3 regions of the Rugosimonospora acidiphila genome follow, and region 3 is predicted to be linked to each of the others. Evidence: predicted binding sites of a transcription regulator. Region 3 holds the regulator's gene; each other region holds the start of a gene.

Region 1 (5,629 bases), on a different contig from region 3:
CGAGTTGACCGGCGCGATAGTCAACGACGCCGTGGCATCGCGCATCGAGGCGGCCCGCGAGCAGGGGACCGTACTGCTGGACTCCCGTACCGTGAGCCACCCCGCGTACCCGGACGCGGTGGTGCGAACTCCGCTCATCCTGACGCAGGACGCGTCTCGCGCGGAGGTCTTCGACGGCGAGTGGTTCGGGCCGATCTCGTTCGTGGTGGCCACAGACTCGACGGCGCACAGCATCGAGCTGTTCCGCCGTACCGTCGGCGCCAAGGGTGCGCTGACCGCCGCGGTCTACTCCACCTCGCCCGAGGTGCTGGCCGAGGTCGAGGAGGCGGCCATCGAGGTCGGCGTGCACCTGTCGGCCAATCTGAACGGCGGCGTGTTCGTCAACCAGTCCGCGGCGTTCTCCGACTTCCACGCCAGCGGCGCCAACGCGGCGGCCAACGCGGCACTGACCGATGGCGCCTACGTGGCCAGCCGGTTCCGGATCGTCCAGTCTCGCCGGCACATCTGAGCACCCGCTGAACCGCCGGGACGGCACGGTGGCGGCCCCGGCGGTTCAGCGGTTCAGGCCGGGCGGCGCATCTTCAACTCGGTGAACACCGGGATCACCGGGTGGCGCGAACGCAGCCCGGTGTCGACGAAACCGAGTCCCTGGTACGCCCGGATCGCCCGCTGGTTGCCGGTCATCACCTCCAATTCGAGCTCCGGCCGGCCCGCGGCCAGCGACCACTGGGCCACCGCGTCCACCAGGCGGCCGAGCAGGCCCCGGCCGCGCCAGGTCGGCGCCAGGTACACGGCGAACACCAGCGTGACGCCGCGGGTACCGGGCGGCGTGAAGCCGCCGGCCTGCCCGACCAGCCGGCCGTCGGCCGCCGCGACAAACAACGCCTGGGCGTTGCCGGCCACCCGCTCGCGCAGCTTGGCCGCGAACTCGGCATGCGGCCGGGCCGCCGCCTCATCGATTGTTTCGAGAAAGGCGAGTGGGGCGTCTGCGAGCATTTCAAGACGCAATGCCCTTGCCATTGCCGCATCAGCCATCGTCACTCGCCGCACTACCGCTTCGGCCATTGCACTAGCCCGCCCTTCGACGCTTACCCCGTGACACCCATTGAGTCTTGACTGTGACCATGAGGTCCGATTTGCGGGGGTGCGGCCTACGGACCGCTCGTGTACCGTGCTTTTTCGGTCGCTGTTTCGCCCCGCGTCCCGCCAGACCGGCAAGCAAACCGCGGCACCGGCTCCGCGGTGGGGTCGGGGGTCGGCAGACCCAGCACCATCGAAGTGAGGAAGTGCACCGTGGCACAGGGCACCGTCAAGTGGTTCAACAGCGAGAAGGGCTATGGCTTCATCGCGGTCGACGGGGGCAGGACGTCTTCGTCCACTTCTCCGCGATCGAGATGGACGGCTACAAGTCGCTGGAAGACGGTCAGCGCGTCGAGTTCGAGATCGCGCAGGGTCAGAAGGGCCCGCAGGCGGAGAAGGTCCGCCTGATCGCCTGAGTCTGCGAGGCCGGCTATCGCGGGCCGTATCAGACGTGACATCACGGGACATCGATCCCCACTACTGTGGGATTCGGTGTCCCGTGTGGCGTTTCCGACCGTCTTTCCACCCTTGCCGATCGTGGCAGGGGGCTGCGCCGACGCGGACATGACCCCGTGCCCCGATCATCCGCCGGCCACCCGCCTTTTCTAGGGGTGCGGGCGCACGCTCCGGCCACGCGGTGGCGCGAGGCCGGCCATCGGGTCGGCCATCACCCGGTAGCCGACAGGTGGCGCCCGGCCGGGCCGTCCGGCCGCCCCCGATCCGCTTGGCCGCCCCCGGCTTTCCGCCGCCGCGCTCGGCTTCCCGGCTCCCCGGCTCCCCGGGGTCCCCGACCGGGCCCCGTCCGCCCGGCCGCCCGATTCCGCCGGCCGCCGGCCCCGCTCCCGCCCGGGTCTGGACCCGCTCTCGCCCCGATCCGGGACGCTCCCGGGGTCCCACCTGCTCGGCCGTGGCGGCCCCGCTCCCGCCCGCGTTTTCGGACGCTTGCACTCGTAAGGGGAGAGTGCTAAACAAGTGATTGGCACTCGGGTAGGCTGAGTGCCAACGGTCGAGCCGGTGTGGTCCCAGCAGTGGGGCCGGTCGTCGCGGGCTCTGTCTGGCTCGGCCGGGGAGCGGTGTTGCCCTTGCCGGCGCATCTGACGGCGGCGGTGGCACCGTTCTGACCACGCGTAGACACACGGGCCGCCGTCTAAGAAGCGGAGGCGCCGGGATTGTCCAGGAGGACAACGCCGAATGGCCAAGATTATCGCGTTCGACGAGGAGGCGCGCCGCGGTCTTGAGCGGGGCATGAACAACCTCGCCGACGCCGTCAAGGTGACGCTGGGCCCCAAGGGCCGCAACGTCGTGCTCGAGAAGAAGTGGGGCGCCCCCACCATCACCAACGATGGTGTGAGCATCGCCAAGGAAATCGAGCTCGAGGACCCGTACGAGAAGATCGGCGCTGAGCTGGTCAAGGAAGTTGCCAAGAAGACCGACGACGTGGCCGGTGACGGCACCACGACGGCGACCGTCCTGGCTCAGGCGCTGGTCCGCGAGGGCCTGCGTAACGTCGCCGCCGGCGCGAACCCGATCGCCCTGAAGCGGGGCATCGAGGCCGCCACCGCGGCGGTCGCCGAGGAACTGGCCAAGATGGCCAAGGACGTGGAGACCAAGGAGCAGATTGCCTCGGTCGCCTCGATCTCGGCCGGTGACTCCAGCGTCGGCGAGATCATCGCCGAGGCGATGGACAAGGTCGGCAAGGAAGGCGTCATCACCGTCGAGGAGAGCAACACCTTCGGCCTGGAGCTTGAGCTCACCGAGGGTATGCGCTTCGACAAGGGATACATCTCCCAGTACTTCATGACCGACGTGGAGCGGATGGAGGCCGTCCTCGACGACCCGTACATCCTGATCGTCAACAGCAAGATCTCCGCGGTGAAGGACCTGCTCCCGAGCCTGGAGAAGGTCATGCAGTCGAGCAAGCCGCTGCTGATCATCGCCGAGGACATCGAGGGCGAGGCCCTGGCCACCCTGATCGTCAACAAGGTGCGCGGCACCTTCAAGTCGGTTGCCGTCAAGGCCCCCGGCTTCGGCGACCGCCGCAAGGCTCAGCTGCAGGACATCGCGATCCTCACCGGTGGCCAGGTCATCAGCGAGGAGATCGGTCTCAAGCTGGAGAACGCCACCCTCGACCTGCTGGGTCGCGCCCGCAAGGTGCAGATCACCAAGGACGAGACCACCATCGTCGATGGTGCCGGTGACGCCGACCAGATCCAGGGCCGGGTCAACCAGATCCGTGCCGAGATCGAGAAGAGCGACTCCGACTACGACCGCGAGAAGCTGCAGGAGCGGCTGGCCAAGCTGGCCGGTGGCGTCGCGGTCATCAAGATCGGTGCGGCCACCGAGGTCGAGCTGAAGGAGCGCAAGCACCGCGTCGAGGACGCTGTGCGGGCGGCCAAGGCCGGCGTCGAGGAGGGCATGGTCTCCGGCGGCGGTGTCGCGCTGGTTCAGGCCGGCAAGACCTCGTTCGACAAGCTGGACCTGGTGGGCGACGAGGCCACCGGTGCCCAGATCGTGCGTACCGCTCTGGAGGCTCCGCTGCGCCAGATCGCGGTCAACGCCGGCCTCGAGGGCGGCGTGGTGGTCGAGAAGGTCCGCAGCCTGCCGGCTGGCCAGGGCCTGAACGCGGCCACGGGCGAGTACGTCGACATGCTCGAGTCGGGCATCATCGACCCGGCCAAGGTCACCCGGTCGGCGCTGCAGAACGCGGCCTCGATCGCGGCCCTGTTCCTGACCACGGAGGCCGTGGTCGCGGACAAGCCGGAGAAGTCGCCGGCCCCGGCCGGTGCGCCGGGCGGCGGCGGGGACATGGACTTCTGAGTCCCAGCTCCAGCCACGACGGACGGGCGAGCCAGTCGGCTCGCCCGTCCGCCGTATCCGGGCTCTTACCGGTTTGGTGGCTTGTTGTTGTTCTTCTTCGGCGGTATGGACAGCGGGCTAGGAGCACCCGGCTGACCCTTCATCGCCTTACTGCGGTTACGTAGCCATTCGTCGGCGCTCGCCGGCGTGCCGTCGTCGTGCACCATTCGACCGGCCGCGGTCTCGTCAGGCAATTCTTCGACCAGATCCTGAGCTTCGGCTCGGAGATCTTTGTCTGATGGTGACGTGCCCATGGCTCCTCCTTCCGGACTCCCGGAAAGGCCCACATTACGGCTCAGGACGGTTACGGTCCGGCGAATCGAAATAACTGCCCGAATGGGGGTCGCTGGAGCGTCCATCCGTTTGACGCCCCCCTGGCCAGGGTTATGAGGGGTGTCCCCCGGGTACCGTGCCACCATGGTTACCGACCGGTTTCGTACCCTGTTGTCCGCCGCTCCGGTGATCGACGGCCATAACGATCTCGCGTGGGAGATGCGGGGCCGGGTGCGCTACGACCTCGACCGGCTGGACGTGGGGGTCGACCAGAGCGGGAGCGGCCTGCACACCGACCTGGTCCGGCTGCGGGCCGGCGGCGTGGGCGCGCAGTTCTGGTCGGCGTACGTGTCGGTACGCCTGACGGGTGACGCCGCCGTGGTCGCCACCCTGGAACAGATCGACTTCGTGCATCGGCTGGTCGAGCGGTACCCGGATCTGCTGGCCTTGGCCCGGGACGCCGAGGAGATCGAGGCGGCACGCGCGTCCGGCCGGATCGCCGCGCTGATCGGCATCGAGGGCGGTCACAGCATCGACGGATCCCTGGAGACCCTCCGGCTGATGTTCGACCGGGGTGCCCGGTACCTGACGCTGACCCACCGCCTGAACACCGAGTGGGCGGACAGCGCCACGGACGTCCCTGGGGTCGGCGGGCTGGCGCCGTTCGGGTACGAGGTGGTTCGGGAGTGCAACCGGCTGGGCATGCTGGTCGACCTGTCACACGTCGCGATGTCCACCATGGAGGCCGTGCTCGACGTGTCCAGCGCGCCGGCCTTCTTCTCGCACTCCTCGGCTCGGGCGTTGTGCGATCACCCGCGCAACGTCCCCGACTCGGTACTCGAACGGGTGGCGGTCAGCTCCGGCATCGTCATGGTGACCTTCGTGCCGGGCTTCCTCCGGGATGATTGCCGAGAGTGGATGGCGGAGCAGGGCGCCTTCGAGGCCACCGTGGAGGCGCCAGACGACTCTCCACAGTGGAGGGATGAGCTGGCGGCCTGGGTCCGGGACCACCCCCGCCCGCCCTGCACGGTGGCCGACGTCGCCGATCACGTCGAGCACGTACGGGAGGTGGCCGGGCTGGACTGCGTCGGGCTCGGCAGCGACTTCGACGGGGTGGCGGCGACCCCGGACGGGCTGGCCGACGTCGCCGGGTACCCGAACCTGCTCGCGGAGCTGTCCGGGCGCGGCTGGTCCGATGCCGACCTGGCCAAGCTGACGTGGCACAACGCCATGCGCGTGATCCGGGAGACGGCCCGCTACGCGGATCCGGTCGCCGAGCGCACCGCCGCGTAGGCGTCCACGATCCCGGCGTTGCCGCCGCAGCCGTCGGCGCTCGCCCCGGTGGCCGTCTGCCGCAGGATCTGCGCGGTACGGGCGACGTCACCGATCAGGTCGGGGTTGGCCGACCACATCAGCGCGA
Region 2 (5,629 bases), on a different contig from region 3:
CGGGGTATCCGTGCGTTGTTCACCTGTGAATCTTCCGCGCGACCGGCCCCAACCGGTAGATCGGTAAGGGTTCGATAAGAAACTTCGAAGGGACGGTACGCGGCGCGTACCGTCCCTTCGAGGCGTTCCTCCGGTTGCGTCCCGATTGTGCGGTGATCCGCGTCTCAGGACGCCGGTTCAGAAACCGGGGCCGTGCGAGTGGCCGTGACCGTGGCCGTCCCCGGCCGGGGCGGCCTCCGGCTCCTTGGGCTTGTCCACGACCAGGCTCTCGGTGGTCAGCAGCAGCCCGGCGATGGACGCGGCGTTGGCCAGCGCGTTCCGGGTCACCTTGACCGGGTCGAGGATGCCCGCCTTGGCCAGGTTGACGTACTCGCCGGAGGCGGCGTTGAGGCCTTCGCCCCAGGCGCTGGCGCGCACCTTGTCCACCACGACGTACCCGTCGTGTCCGGCGTTCTGGGCGATCCACCGCAGCGGCTCGACCAGCGCCTTGGCCACGATCGTGGCGCCGGTGCGCTCGTCACCGGTCAGCGACAGACCGTCGAGCGCCGAGGAGACCTGCACCAGCGCGGCGCCGCCACCGGGCACGATGCCCTCCTCGACGGCAGCCTTGGTCGCCGAGATGGCGTCCTCGATGCGGTGCTTCTTCTCCTTCAGCTCGACCTCGGTGGCGGCACCCACCTTGATCACCGCTACCCCGCCGGACAGCTTCGCGAGCCGCTCGTTGAGCTTCTCCGTGTCCCAGTCGGAGTCGGAGGCCTCGATCTCCTTGCGGATCTGGGAGACCCGCTCGGCGACGTCCTCGTCCTTGGCCGCGCCGTCGACGATCGTGGTGGTCTCGTTGGTGACCACGATCCGGCGGGCCTGGCCCAGCTGCTCCAGCCCGGCGGTCTCCAGCTTGTACCCGAGATCGGGCGAGATCACCTCGCCGCCGGTCAGGATCGCGATGTCCTGCAGCATCGCCTTGCGCCGGTCGCCGAAGGCCGGGGCCTTCACCGCGATCACCCGCAGCGTCTTGCGGATGGCGTTGACCACGAGGGTGGCGAGGGCCTGGCCCTCCACGTCCTCGGCGATGATCAGCAGCGGCTTGCTGGCCTGCAGGACCTTCTCCAGCAGCGGCAGCATCTCCTCCACCGCGCTGATCTTCTGGCTGGTGACCAGGATGTAGGCGTCCTCGAGCACCGCCTCGCCGGCCTCGGCGTCGGTCACGAAGTGCGGCGACACGTAGCCCTTGTCGAACTGCATGCCCTCGGTGACCTCGAGCTCGGTGGTCATGGTCGAACCGTCCTCGACGGTGATCACGCCCTGCCGGCCGACCTTCTCCATCGCCTCGGCGATCAGGTTACCGATCGTCGCGTCCTGCGCCGAGATCGTCGCGACGTGCGCGATCTCCTCGTGGCCGGACACCTCGGTGGCCTTGTCCAGCAGCGCGTCGTTGACCACCTTGACGGCGGTGTCGATGCCCCGCTTGAGACCGCTCGGGTTGGCCCCGGCGGTCACGTTGCGCAGGCCCTCCCGGACCATCGCCTGGGCGAGCACGGTCGCCGTGGTGGTCCCGTCGCCGGCGACGTCGTTGGTCTTGGTCGCCACCTCCTTGACCAGCTGGGCGCCAAGGTTCTCGTACGGGTTGGTGAGCTCGATCTCCTTGGCGATCGTCACACCGTCATTGGTAATTACGGGGGCGCCGAACTTCTTGTCCAGAACGACGTTGCGGCCCCTCGGACCAAGGGTGACCTTGACCGTGTCAGCCAGCGCGTTCACGCCGTGCTCGAGCAGGTGTCGGGCGTCGTCCGAGAAGCTCAGGATCTTCGCCATATCTATCCCTTCACAAGGAAGTGCCGTCCTGACGCCCGGTGGTCCGGGCGTCAGGACGGCACATTCGTGGACCGGCCGCCAGACCCGCCATTTCGTGGCGGGCCGGACGCGCCGGTCGCAAAAGCCGCGCCGTCAGGCCCTCAGGCCACCGCCCGGCTCGCCGGGCGCCGGGACGGCACTTGTGATCATCTCGGCTGGGACCGCCGACGAACGACGATCTTGACCGTTAACGCTCGGGTCGGCGGCCGGCGCAACGTGCACCCCGGCGACGACCCGCCCAGCTCACTTCTCGATAACAGCGAGGACGTCGCGAGCGGAGAGCACCAGGTACTCCTCGCCGGCGTACTTGACCTCGGTGCCGCCGTACTTCGAGTAGAGCACCGTGTCGCCGACCTGAACGTCGATCGGAATCCGGTTGCCCTTGTCGTCGAAGCGGCCCGGGCCCACAGCGAGGACAGTGCCCTCCTGCGGCTTCTCCTTGGCGGTGTCGGGGATTACCAAGCCCGACGCCGTGGTCGTCTCAGCCTCGTTCGCCTGGACCACGATGCGGTCCTCGAGCGGCTTGATCGCAACCTTGGTCGCGGTAGTCACGGGCATACCCTCCTGGGGTACTTGATCTTCGTCTGCCACATGCCACCCGTGGTCCAGCACTGGGCTGGGCCAGCAAGACGGCGTTTTCCAGCGGCTCCGTCGTCGCGGGTGCCGGTTCCGCCGGGCTTGCACCGGCCGGCCAACGGCCAGCCGATTGGCACCCTCAGCGTGAGAGTGCTAATCGCAGGTTATGCCGGGATCTAGCACTCCGTCAAGGAGAGTGCCAACTCTCGCGCCCGGTACCGCGCACGATCTCCCGGAGCAGGCCGGAGCACGCCGCGTGACCACCTCCGGCCGACCGTCACGGGGCTGGCGCGTCGGCCGGTAACGCGCCCGCCGGCGGTTGGCACGAACACCCGGGGCGGGCATCCCCCGCGCCCGCGGCGAACCACGTAGCGCCCCCGCGGCGACCGCGTGGCGCCTCCGCGTGGCGCCTTCGCGGCGCGCCTCCGCGTCGCGCCTCCGCGTCGCGCCTCCGCGACGACCGCGTGGCGCTGGGCCGCGAGCGGCTCTCGCGCGGCGAAGGTGCGAGCCGCTTGCTCGTGGCAAGGCCCGGTGTCCGGTCGCAGGCCGCGAAGGAACCGCCGGGTCGGCAGCCCCGTCCGGCAGCCCCGTCCGGCAGCCCGGTCCGGACTCAAACCGGGCGGCCGCGAGAGCGGCGCGGTGGGCATGCGACGCCGCGTGGCCTGGCCAACGCACAAAGTTATTCACGTTGTCGAATTGTCACTGACAACAACAAACCCAACCCCCGCTTGCCCCCGGCAGGGGCGCGGCGCCCAGTCCGCCGGCCGCGCAGAACGCCGCCCAGCTTGGTCCCGGTCCGGAAACCCAAGCCAGATCGCCTGGTCAACGCGGCAAGTCCACTCACGACGCCGAATTGTCATCCACGGCAACAAATTTGGCCCGGTTTGCCCTGGCGGGACCCGGCATCCGGTCGCAGACCGCGTCGAACGCCGCTCGGCTCGGGCGTAACCGGGCGGACGGGAGAGCGGGGCGGTGGCCGTGGCGACGCGGGAAGCCTGGTCAAAGCGGCAAGGTCACTCACGTTGCCGAATTGTTACTGCCGACAACAAACTTAACCCCGCCGTCATCTTGTGCGGGGCGCGTCGAGAGGAATACGTTGCCGGGCACAACAATCGGTTCGAGGGCCGGCCGGAGGGGGCGACACCAGCCAAGAAGCCGGAATTCGGGCCGAAGTGCATCGATACGTGCAAACGAATGACCCCTCCCCGCCGCCCCGTGCGGCGCATACCCCGAAAGGACCCATGCAATGCGCAAGGGGATCCTCGCCCTCGCCGCCGCCGGGCTGGTGGTTGCTGGCAGCTTGTCCGCCTGTGGCAAGTCCGACGACTCCGGTTCGGGCTCGGCGAAGAAGGGCCCGTACGTCGGTGTCATCCTGCCCGACACCAAGTCCTCGGCCCGTTGGGAAGCCGACGACCGGCCGCTGCTGAAGAAGGCGTTCGACGACGCCCACGTCAAGTCGAACATCCAGAACGCGCAGGGTGACCCGAACGCGTTCCAGACCATCGCCGACCAGATGATCACGAGTGGGGTCAACGTTCTGGTCATCACCGACCTGGACGCGGGCAGCGGCACCGCCGTCATCAAGAAGGCCCAGGCGGCCGGCATCCCGGTCATCGACTACGACCGACTCACCATCGGCGGCGGCGCGCAGTACTACGTCTCGTTCGACAACGTTCAGGTCGGCAAGCTGCAGGGCCAGGGCCTGCAGAAGTGCCTGGCCGACAAGCAGGCGCCGAAGGGCACCATCGTCGCCGAGCTGAACGGCTCGCCGGACGACAACAACGCGACCCTGTTCGCCCAGGGCTACAACTCGGTCCTCGACCCGCTGTACGCGGACGGCACCTACGCCAAGGGCCCGAACACCTCCGTACCGGCCTGGGACAACACCACCGCGGGCACCGACTTCGAGCAGATGCTGACGAGCACCCCGAAGATGGGCGGCGTCCTGGTGGCCAACGACGGCATGGCCAACTCGGTCATCGCCGTGCTGAAGAAGGACCACCTGCAGATGCCGGTCACCGGCCAGGACGCGACCGTGCAGGGCCTGCAGCACATCCTCGACGGCGACCAGTGCATGACCGTCTACAAGGCCGTCCAGCTCGAAGCCAAGGACGCCTCGGAACTGGCCATCGCGCTGGCCAAGGGCGAGAAGCCCTCGGTGACTCAGACCGTGCACGACCCGAAGCTCAACAAGGACGTCCCGTCCAAGCTGGAGACGCCGGTGGCGATCTACAAGGACAACGTCAAGGACGTGGTGGCCGACGGCTTCGTGACCAAGGACCAGCTGTGCACCGGCGACTACGCCGCCAAGTGCGCCGCGGCCGGCATCAGCTAAAAGGCCAGGCCCAGTCCCTCGCGACCGGCATGCGTCCCGGCGCCGCGCCTCCGCGCGGCGCCGGGACTCCGCTGGTCACCGCCCCGGTCTGCGAACGACGACCACCTTCTGACAGGAGCAGTTTCCCGTGACCGCCACTCCCACTCTGGAGCTGCGCGGGATCGACAAGAGTTTCGGTCCCGTACAGGTGCTCCGGCACGTCGACTTCACCGCCAACGCGGGTGAGGTCACCGCTCTCGTCGGCGACAACGGCGCGGGCAAATCCACCCTCGTCAAATGCGCCGGCGGCATCTACCCGATCGACTCCGGCGAGTACTACTTCGACGGCAAGCCGGTCACCGTGCACAGCCCCCGTGACGCCTCCGCGCTGGGCGTCGAGATCGTGTACCAGGACCTCGCGCTGTGCGAGAACCTCGACATCGTGCAGAACATGTTCCTCGGCCGCGAGCGCACCAGGGGCATCGTGCTGGACGAGCCCACCATGGAGAAGCTGGCCGGCCAGACCCTGGACCGGCTGTCGGTCCGCACGGTGAAGTCGGTCCGGCAGCAGGTGTCCAGCCTGTCGGGTGGCCAGCGTCAGACCGTGGCGATCGCCAAGGCCGTGCTGTGGAACAGCAAGGTGGTCATCCTCGACGAGCCCACCGCCGCGCTGGGCGTCGCGCAGACCGCGCAGGTACTCGAACTGGTCCGCCAGCTCGCGGACAACGGCCTCGCGGTCGTCCTCATCTCACACAACATGAATGACGTCTTCGCGGTGGCCGACCAGATCGCCTGCCTGTACCTCGGGCGGATGGCGGCACAGGTCAAGGCCAGCGACGTGACCTACTCCCAGGTGGTCGAGCTCATCACCGCGGGCCGCAGCGGCGA
Region 3 (5,629 bases):
GGAGACCATCCACACCAACCTGGGAGGGCGCAAGTGAGCCGAGCGGTACTGATCACCGGAGCATCGCGGGGCATCGGGCGGGCCGCCGCCATCGCCTTCGCGGAGCTTGGCGACCGGGTGGCGGTACATCACCGGGACTCCGTCGGGCTGGCCGAGAAGCTCGTGGCCGACCTGCCCGGCACCGGCCACCTGGCGGTGCAGGCGGACGTGGCCGACCCCGAGGCGGTACGCGCCATGGTCGACACGGCCGCCGAGGCGCTGGGCGGGATCGACGTTCTGGTGAACAGCGCCGGCCAGTACACGCCGCACCGGATCACCGAGGTGACCTACGAGCAGTGGCAGGAGCAGTGGCGCCGTACCGTCGACGTCAACCTGATCGGCGCCGCCAACGTCACATACTGCGCGGTCAAGCACATGAAGTCGGGCGGCGCGATAGTCAACGTGTCCTCGCGCGGCGCGTTCCGGGGTGAGCCGGGCCAGCCGGCCTACGGCGCCACCAAGGCCGGGCTCAACGCGATGGGCCAGTCGCTCGCGGTGGCGCTGGGCCCGCTGGGCATCCAGGTGGCCACGGTGGCGCCCGGGTTCGTCGAGACGGACATGGGCAACGTGCACCTGAAGTCGCCGCGCGGGCCGGAGATCCGGGCGCAGAGCCCGTTCAACCGGGTGGCCCAGCCGGAGGAGATCGCCGCCGCGATCGTCTGGCTGGCCTCGCCGGAGGCGCAGTGGGCCAGCGGGACGGTCGTCGACCTCAACGGCGCCTCCTACCTGCGCACCTGACCGCCGCACCGGCCGCCCCTGCCCGGAGCTACCAGCGGCCGAGCCGCGCCGACAGGACGGCGAGGGCGGCCACCCCGGCCGTCGAGGTACGCAGCACCTCCGCGCCCAGCCGCACCGGTACCGCGCCGGCGGCGGCGAACGCCTCCAGTTCCTGCGGCGCGATGCCCCCCTCGGGCCCGACCACCAGCACGACGTCGCCGTGTCCGGGAAGCTCCACGGCCGACAGCGGCACCTGGGCGCCGGCGTCCAGCACGAGGGTGGCCCGGGCGGCCAGGGCCGGCGTGGACAGCGGCGCCGGTATCGACGGGATCCGGCTGCGACGGGCCTGCTTGGCCGCCTCCCGGGCGGTGGCCCGCCACCGGACCAGCGGCTTCTCGTCGCGCCAGATCGCCACCGAGCGGGCGGCCTGCCAGGGCACTATCTCGTCCACCCCGGCCTCGGTCATCGCCTGGACCGCCAGCTCGCCCCGCTCCCCCTTGGCGATGCCCTGCGCCACCACCAGCCTGGGGTCGGGCGGCTCGGCGTACCGGCGCGCTGCGATGGACAGGTCGAGGGCGCCGCGCCGGGCGGCCGTGACCTCCGCCCGCGCCGTACCGCCCCGGCCGTCGGCCAGCAGCAACTCCTCGCCCACGCGCAGCCGCGCCACGTCGGCGGCGTGGTGCCCCTCCGGCCCGTCGAGCGTGAACTCCCCGCCCTCCGGCAGCGCCTCGACCAGGAACAGCGCGAGGCTGCTCACCGCCGGCCCACCGGTCGGAGTCCGCGGCTCACGCGTGACCGTTGAACGCGTCACGCCAACGGGAGAAGAAGCCACCCTGCTTGCTCAGCTCGGCGACCTCCTCGCCCCGGGTCTTGGCGAAGTCGCGCAGCATCCGCTCCTGGTCAGGGGTGAGCTTGGTCGGGGTACGCACGTCGAGGTGCACGAACAGGTCGCCCCGGCCGGTGCCGCGCAGGTGCGGCACGCCCTTGCCCCGGATCCGCACGGTGGACGCCGGCTGGGTGCCCGCACGCAGGTCGAGGTTCTCCTCGCCGTCCAGGGTCTTGATGGTCAGCCGGGTGCCCAGGGCGGCGGCCGTCATCGGGACCGTGACCCGGCAGTGCAGGTCGTCGCCCTTGCGGGAGAACACGTCGTGCTGCCGCTCGTGGATCTCCACGTACAGGTCGCCGGGCGGGCCGCCACCGGGGCCCACCTCGCCCTGACCGGCCAGCCGGATGCGCATCTGGTCCTCGACCCCGGCCGGGATCTTCACGGTCAGCGTCCGGCGGCTGCGGACCCGGCCATCGCCGGCGCAGGTCGGGCACGGGTTCGGGATCACCGTGCCGTAGCCGCCGCAGTTGCCGCACGGCCGGGAGGAGACCACCTGGCCGAGGAAGGTCCGCTGCACCGACTGGACCTCGCCGCGCCCGCCGCACACGTCGCAGGTGGCGACGTGGGTGCCGGCCGCGGTACCCGCGCCCTGGCAGGTCTGGCAGGTCACCGCCGTGTCGACGGTGATCGGGGCCTCGACCCCGAACGCCGTCTCGTGCAGGTCGAGGGGCAGCGGCAGGATCGCGTCGGAGCCAGGCCGGGTGCGCGGACGCGGGCCGCGAGACCCGGTCGCACCGCCGAAGAAGGCGTCCATGATGTCCTGGAAGCCGACGAACGCGCCGCCCGCCCCGGGCCCACCGGGGCCGCCGCCGCCACCGGGCGCCAGCGGGTCCCCGCCGACGTCGACGATCTGGCGCTTCCGGTCGTCGGACAGCACCTCGTACGCGGCGTTGATCTCCTTGAACCGCTCGTGGGCCTCCGGGTCCGGATTCACGTCCGGGTGGTACTGCCGAGCCAGCTTGCGGTACGCCCGCTTGATCTCGTCGGCGGTGGCGTCCTTTGCCACACCGAGGATGCCGTAGTAGTCCTTGGCCACCGTTGTCATGCCCTCATTCAGTTCTGCGCCAGGATTTCACCGACGTATCGCGCCACGGCGCTGACCGTGGCGATCGTGCCCGGGTAGTCCATGCGGGTTGGACCCAACACGCCCATTCCGCCAACCACCGTGCTGCCCGGTCCGTAGCCGGTGCTGACCACCGACGTGGCCCGCAGATGCTCGATCTCGTTCTCGTCGCCGATCAGGACCCTCGTCGCGGTGATGTCCTGCTCGGCCGATCCGATCAGCTTGAGCAGCACGACCTCCTCCTCGAGGGCTTCGAGGATCGGCCGAAGCGATCCCTGAAAGTCCAGGATGCCACCACGCGTCAGGTTCGCCGTACCGGCCAGCGCGATCCGCTCCTCGGTCCGCTCCACCAGCGTCTCCAGGAGCACGCTGGCCAGGGTCGACATGGCCCTCCGCAGGCCCGAGTCGGTCTCCTCGACCAGGTCCTGCACCAGCGGCGGCGTATCGACCAGCCGCTCGCCGCCGAGCTTCTCGTTGATCGCCGTACGCAGCCGGAGCACGTCGGCCTCGGGCACCGGATCGGGCATCTCCACCAGGCGCTGCTCCACCCGTCCAGTATCGGCGATCATGACGAGCATGATCCGGGTGGTGGACACGGGCACCAGTTCCAGGTGGCGCACCGAGGAGCGGGACAGGCTCGGGAACTGCACGACCGCCACCTGACGGGTCAGCTGCGCCAGCAGCCGGACCGTGCGGTGCACCACGTCGTCCAGGTCGACCGCGCCGACCAGGAACCGCTCGATGGCCCGGCGCTCCGCCGGGGACAGCGGCTTGATCCGCGAGAGCTTGTCCACGAACAGCCGGTAGCCCCGGTCGGTGGGCACCCGGCCGGCGCTGGTGTGCGGCTGGCGGATATAGCCCTCGTCCTCCAGCACCGCCATGTCGTTGCGGATGGTGGCCGGCGACACCCGCAGGTGGTGCCGCTCGACGAGCGCCTTGCTGCCGACCGGCTCCTGGGTCGAGACATAGTCCTGGACAATCGCCCGCAGCACGTCAAGCTTCCGGTCGTCGAGACTCATCGACCACCCCTCTCCGCCCGTCGTCGGCTGCTGGCACTCGGCGTTTGTGAGTGCCAGTCTACTTCCGGTCGAGCGGCGCAGGGGATCGGCGCGTCGTCCGATTCCCGCATACCCCTCCTGGCGTCCCCCTTGCCGTACCCCTACCGTGACGCACATGACCCAACCACCCACCCCACCATGGGACGAAACGCAGGCCGGCGGGCAGCCGGGATCGGGCGCGCCGGCGGGGTCGGGCGCGCCGGGGTCCGGCGTGCCGCCCCAGCCGGGACCGGCCGGGCCGGGCCCCACTCAGCCGGGTTACGGCCAGCCGGGCCAGCCGGGCCAGTCCGGCCCGGGCGGCGCGCCGGGTTACGGGCAGTCCGGCCCGGGCGGAGCGCCGGGTTACGGGCAGCCCTACGGGTACCCCCCGCCCGGGTACTCGACCGGGCCCGGCCAGCAGCAGCCGGGCCCGCCACCACCCGGCTACCCCTCCTCCCAGGACAAGACCTGGGCGCTGGTCGCGCACTTTGGCGGGGCGGTCGGCGCGGTCGTCGGCGGCGGCCTGCTCGGCTTCGTCGCGCCGTTGATCGCGCTGCAGGGACGCGGCAACCAGTCCCCGGCCGTGCGGGCGCACGCGGCCGCGGCGCTGAACTTCTTCGGCCCGGCCAGCGCGGTCGCGCTGATCCTGATCGTGGTCCGCATTTGCGTGGGCGCGTCGGGCGGCTGGCTGTTCACCGGGGCCGCCCACGCGCTGCTGAACCTCGCCCTGGGGGCCGTGGTGGTGCTCAGCGCGATCTTCGGCGTGGTCGGCGGGCTGCGGGCCAACGACGGCGAGCTGTACAAGTACCCGGTCAGCTACCCGGTCGTCCGTTGACCTATCGCGCGCCGTCCGCTCTGTCCACCCCTGAGCGGCAACTGTCGACAACTGGTCATCCGGGCTGTCTGGCGCGCGGTTGATTGGGCCACCTACCGTGACGGACATGACCGAACCCCCCAGCCCCACCTGGGATCCCGGCGCCGCAGGCGGCCAGCCCCAGGATCCCTCCGCGCCCCCGCAAGGCTTCCAGCCGCCGCGCCAGCAGCCGCCCGGCCAACCGCAGGACGGCCCGGCGTGGGACGCCACCGCGCCCGGCGGTTACCCGCCGGGCGGCTATCCCCAGGGCGGCGGCGCGCCGGGCGGCTACCCGCCGGGCGGCATGCCCCCGGGCGGCTACCCGCCGCCGACGTACTACCCGCCCACGAGCCCGCCGCCGCTGGGCTACGCCACCGCCGACGACAAGACCTGGGCCCTGATCGCCCACTTCGGCGGCGCCGCCGGCATGTTCATCAGTGGCTTCCTCGGCTGGGTGGCTCCGCTGATCGCGCTGGTGAACAAGGGCAACCAGTCGCCGACCGTGCGCGCGCACGCGGTGGCCGCGCTGAACTTCCACCTGACCTGGACGATCGTCGCGGTGGTCGGCTACATCACGCTGTGCTTCTTCATCGGCTTCATCATCCTGCCGATCGCCTGGCTCGTCGGAGTCATCCTGGGCATCATCGGCGGGCTGCGCGCCAACGAAGGGCAGCTGTACCACTACCCGATGTCGATATCCATAGTGAAGTAGATCCGATCGTCCCCGGAGACCGGTGAGTCTTCCCGGCTGGGAACTCACCGGTATCACCCGCCCGGTGCCGGCTCACGGCAGCAGGTCACGCACCACCGCGTCGGCCAGCAGCCGGCCGCGCAGCGTCAGCACGGCCGCCCCGGCCGAGTAGCGTGCCGGGTCCAGCAGACCGTCCCCGAGTGCCCGCCCAGCCGCCTCCCGCCCCGCTACGTCCAATGTGGACAAGGGGAGCCCGCCGGCCAGCCGCAGCCGCAGCATGACCTCCTCGGTCTGGCGCTCGTCCTTGGTGAGCAGTTCCCGACCCTGCCCCGGCGACCCGCCC

What was found. Region 3 encodes HrcA, which represses chaperone genes, less so after heat shock. Its sites were predicted from a motif close to GGTTNGCACNCTCNNNNNGAGNGTGCNAACC; they were not measured.
Region 1: the regulator HrcA is predicted to act here: its motif matches at 2,055-2,085, upstream of groL (chaperonin GroEL).
Region 2: the regulator HrcA is predicted to act here: its motif matches at 2,556-2,586, upstream of groES (co-chaperone GroES).

What each region holds. Positions count from the first base shown of each region.
Region 1 is NZ_BAABJQ010000031.1:60,019-65,647, reverse strand. It holds gene paaN (phenylacetic acid degradation protein PaaN) at 1-508, shown strand, start outside; gene ABEA87_RS35030 (GNAT family N-acetyltransferase) at 562-1,065, opposite strand; partial or broken gene ABEA87_RS35025 (cold-shock protein) at 1,294-1,496, shown strand; gene groL (chaperonin GroEL) at 2,272-3,897, shown strand; gene ABEA87_RS35015 (hypothetical protein) at 3,963-4,190, opposite strand; gene ABEA87_RS35010 (dipeptidase) at 4,354-5,502, shown strand; gene ABEA87_RS35005 (S8 family serine peptidase) at 5,466-5,629, opposite strand, start outside.
Region 2 is NZ_BAABJQ010000001.1:518,504-524,132, reverse strand. It holds gene ABEA87_RS02615 (sulfite oxidase) at 1-23, opposite strand, end outside; gene groL (chaperonin GroEL) at 178-1,812, opposite strand; gene groES (co-chaperone GroES) at 2,095-2,409, opposite strand; gene ABEA87_RS02600 (sugar ABC transporter substrate-binding protein) at 3,674-4,762, shown strand; gene ABEA87_RS02595 (ATP-binding cassette domain-containing protein) at 4,890-5,629, shown strand, end outside.
Region 3 is NZ_BAABJQ010000006.1:361,611-367,239, forward strand. It holds gene ABEA87_RS13780 (MarR family winged helix-turn-helix transcriptional regulator) at 1-37, shown strand, start outside; gene ABEA87_RS13785 (SDR family NAD(P)-dependent oxidoreductase) at 34-777, shown strand; gene ABEA87_RS13790 (16S rRNA (uracil(1498)-N(3))-methyltransferase) at 806-1,513, opposite strand; gene dnaJ (molecular chaperone DnaJ) at 1,542-2,678, opposite strand; gene hrcA (heat-inducible transcriptional repressor HrcA) at 2,696-3,724, opposite strand; gene ABEA87_RS13805 (DUF4870 domain-containing protein) at 3,879-4,577, shown strand; gene ABEA87_RS13810 (DUF4870 domain-containing protein) at 4,684-5,307, shown strand; gene hemW (radical SAM family heme chaperone HemW) at 5,380-5,629, opposite strand, start outside.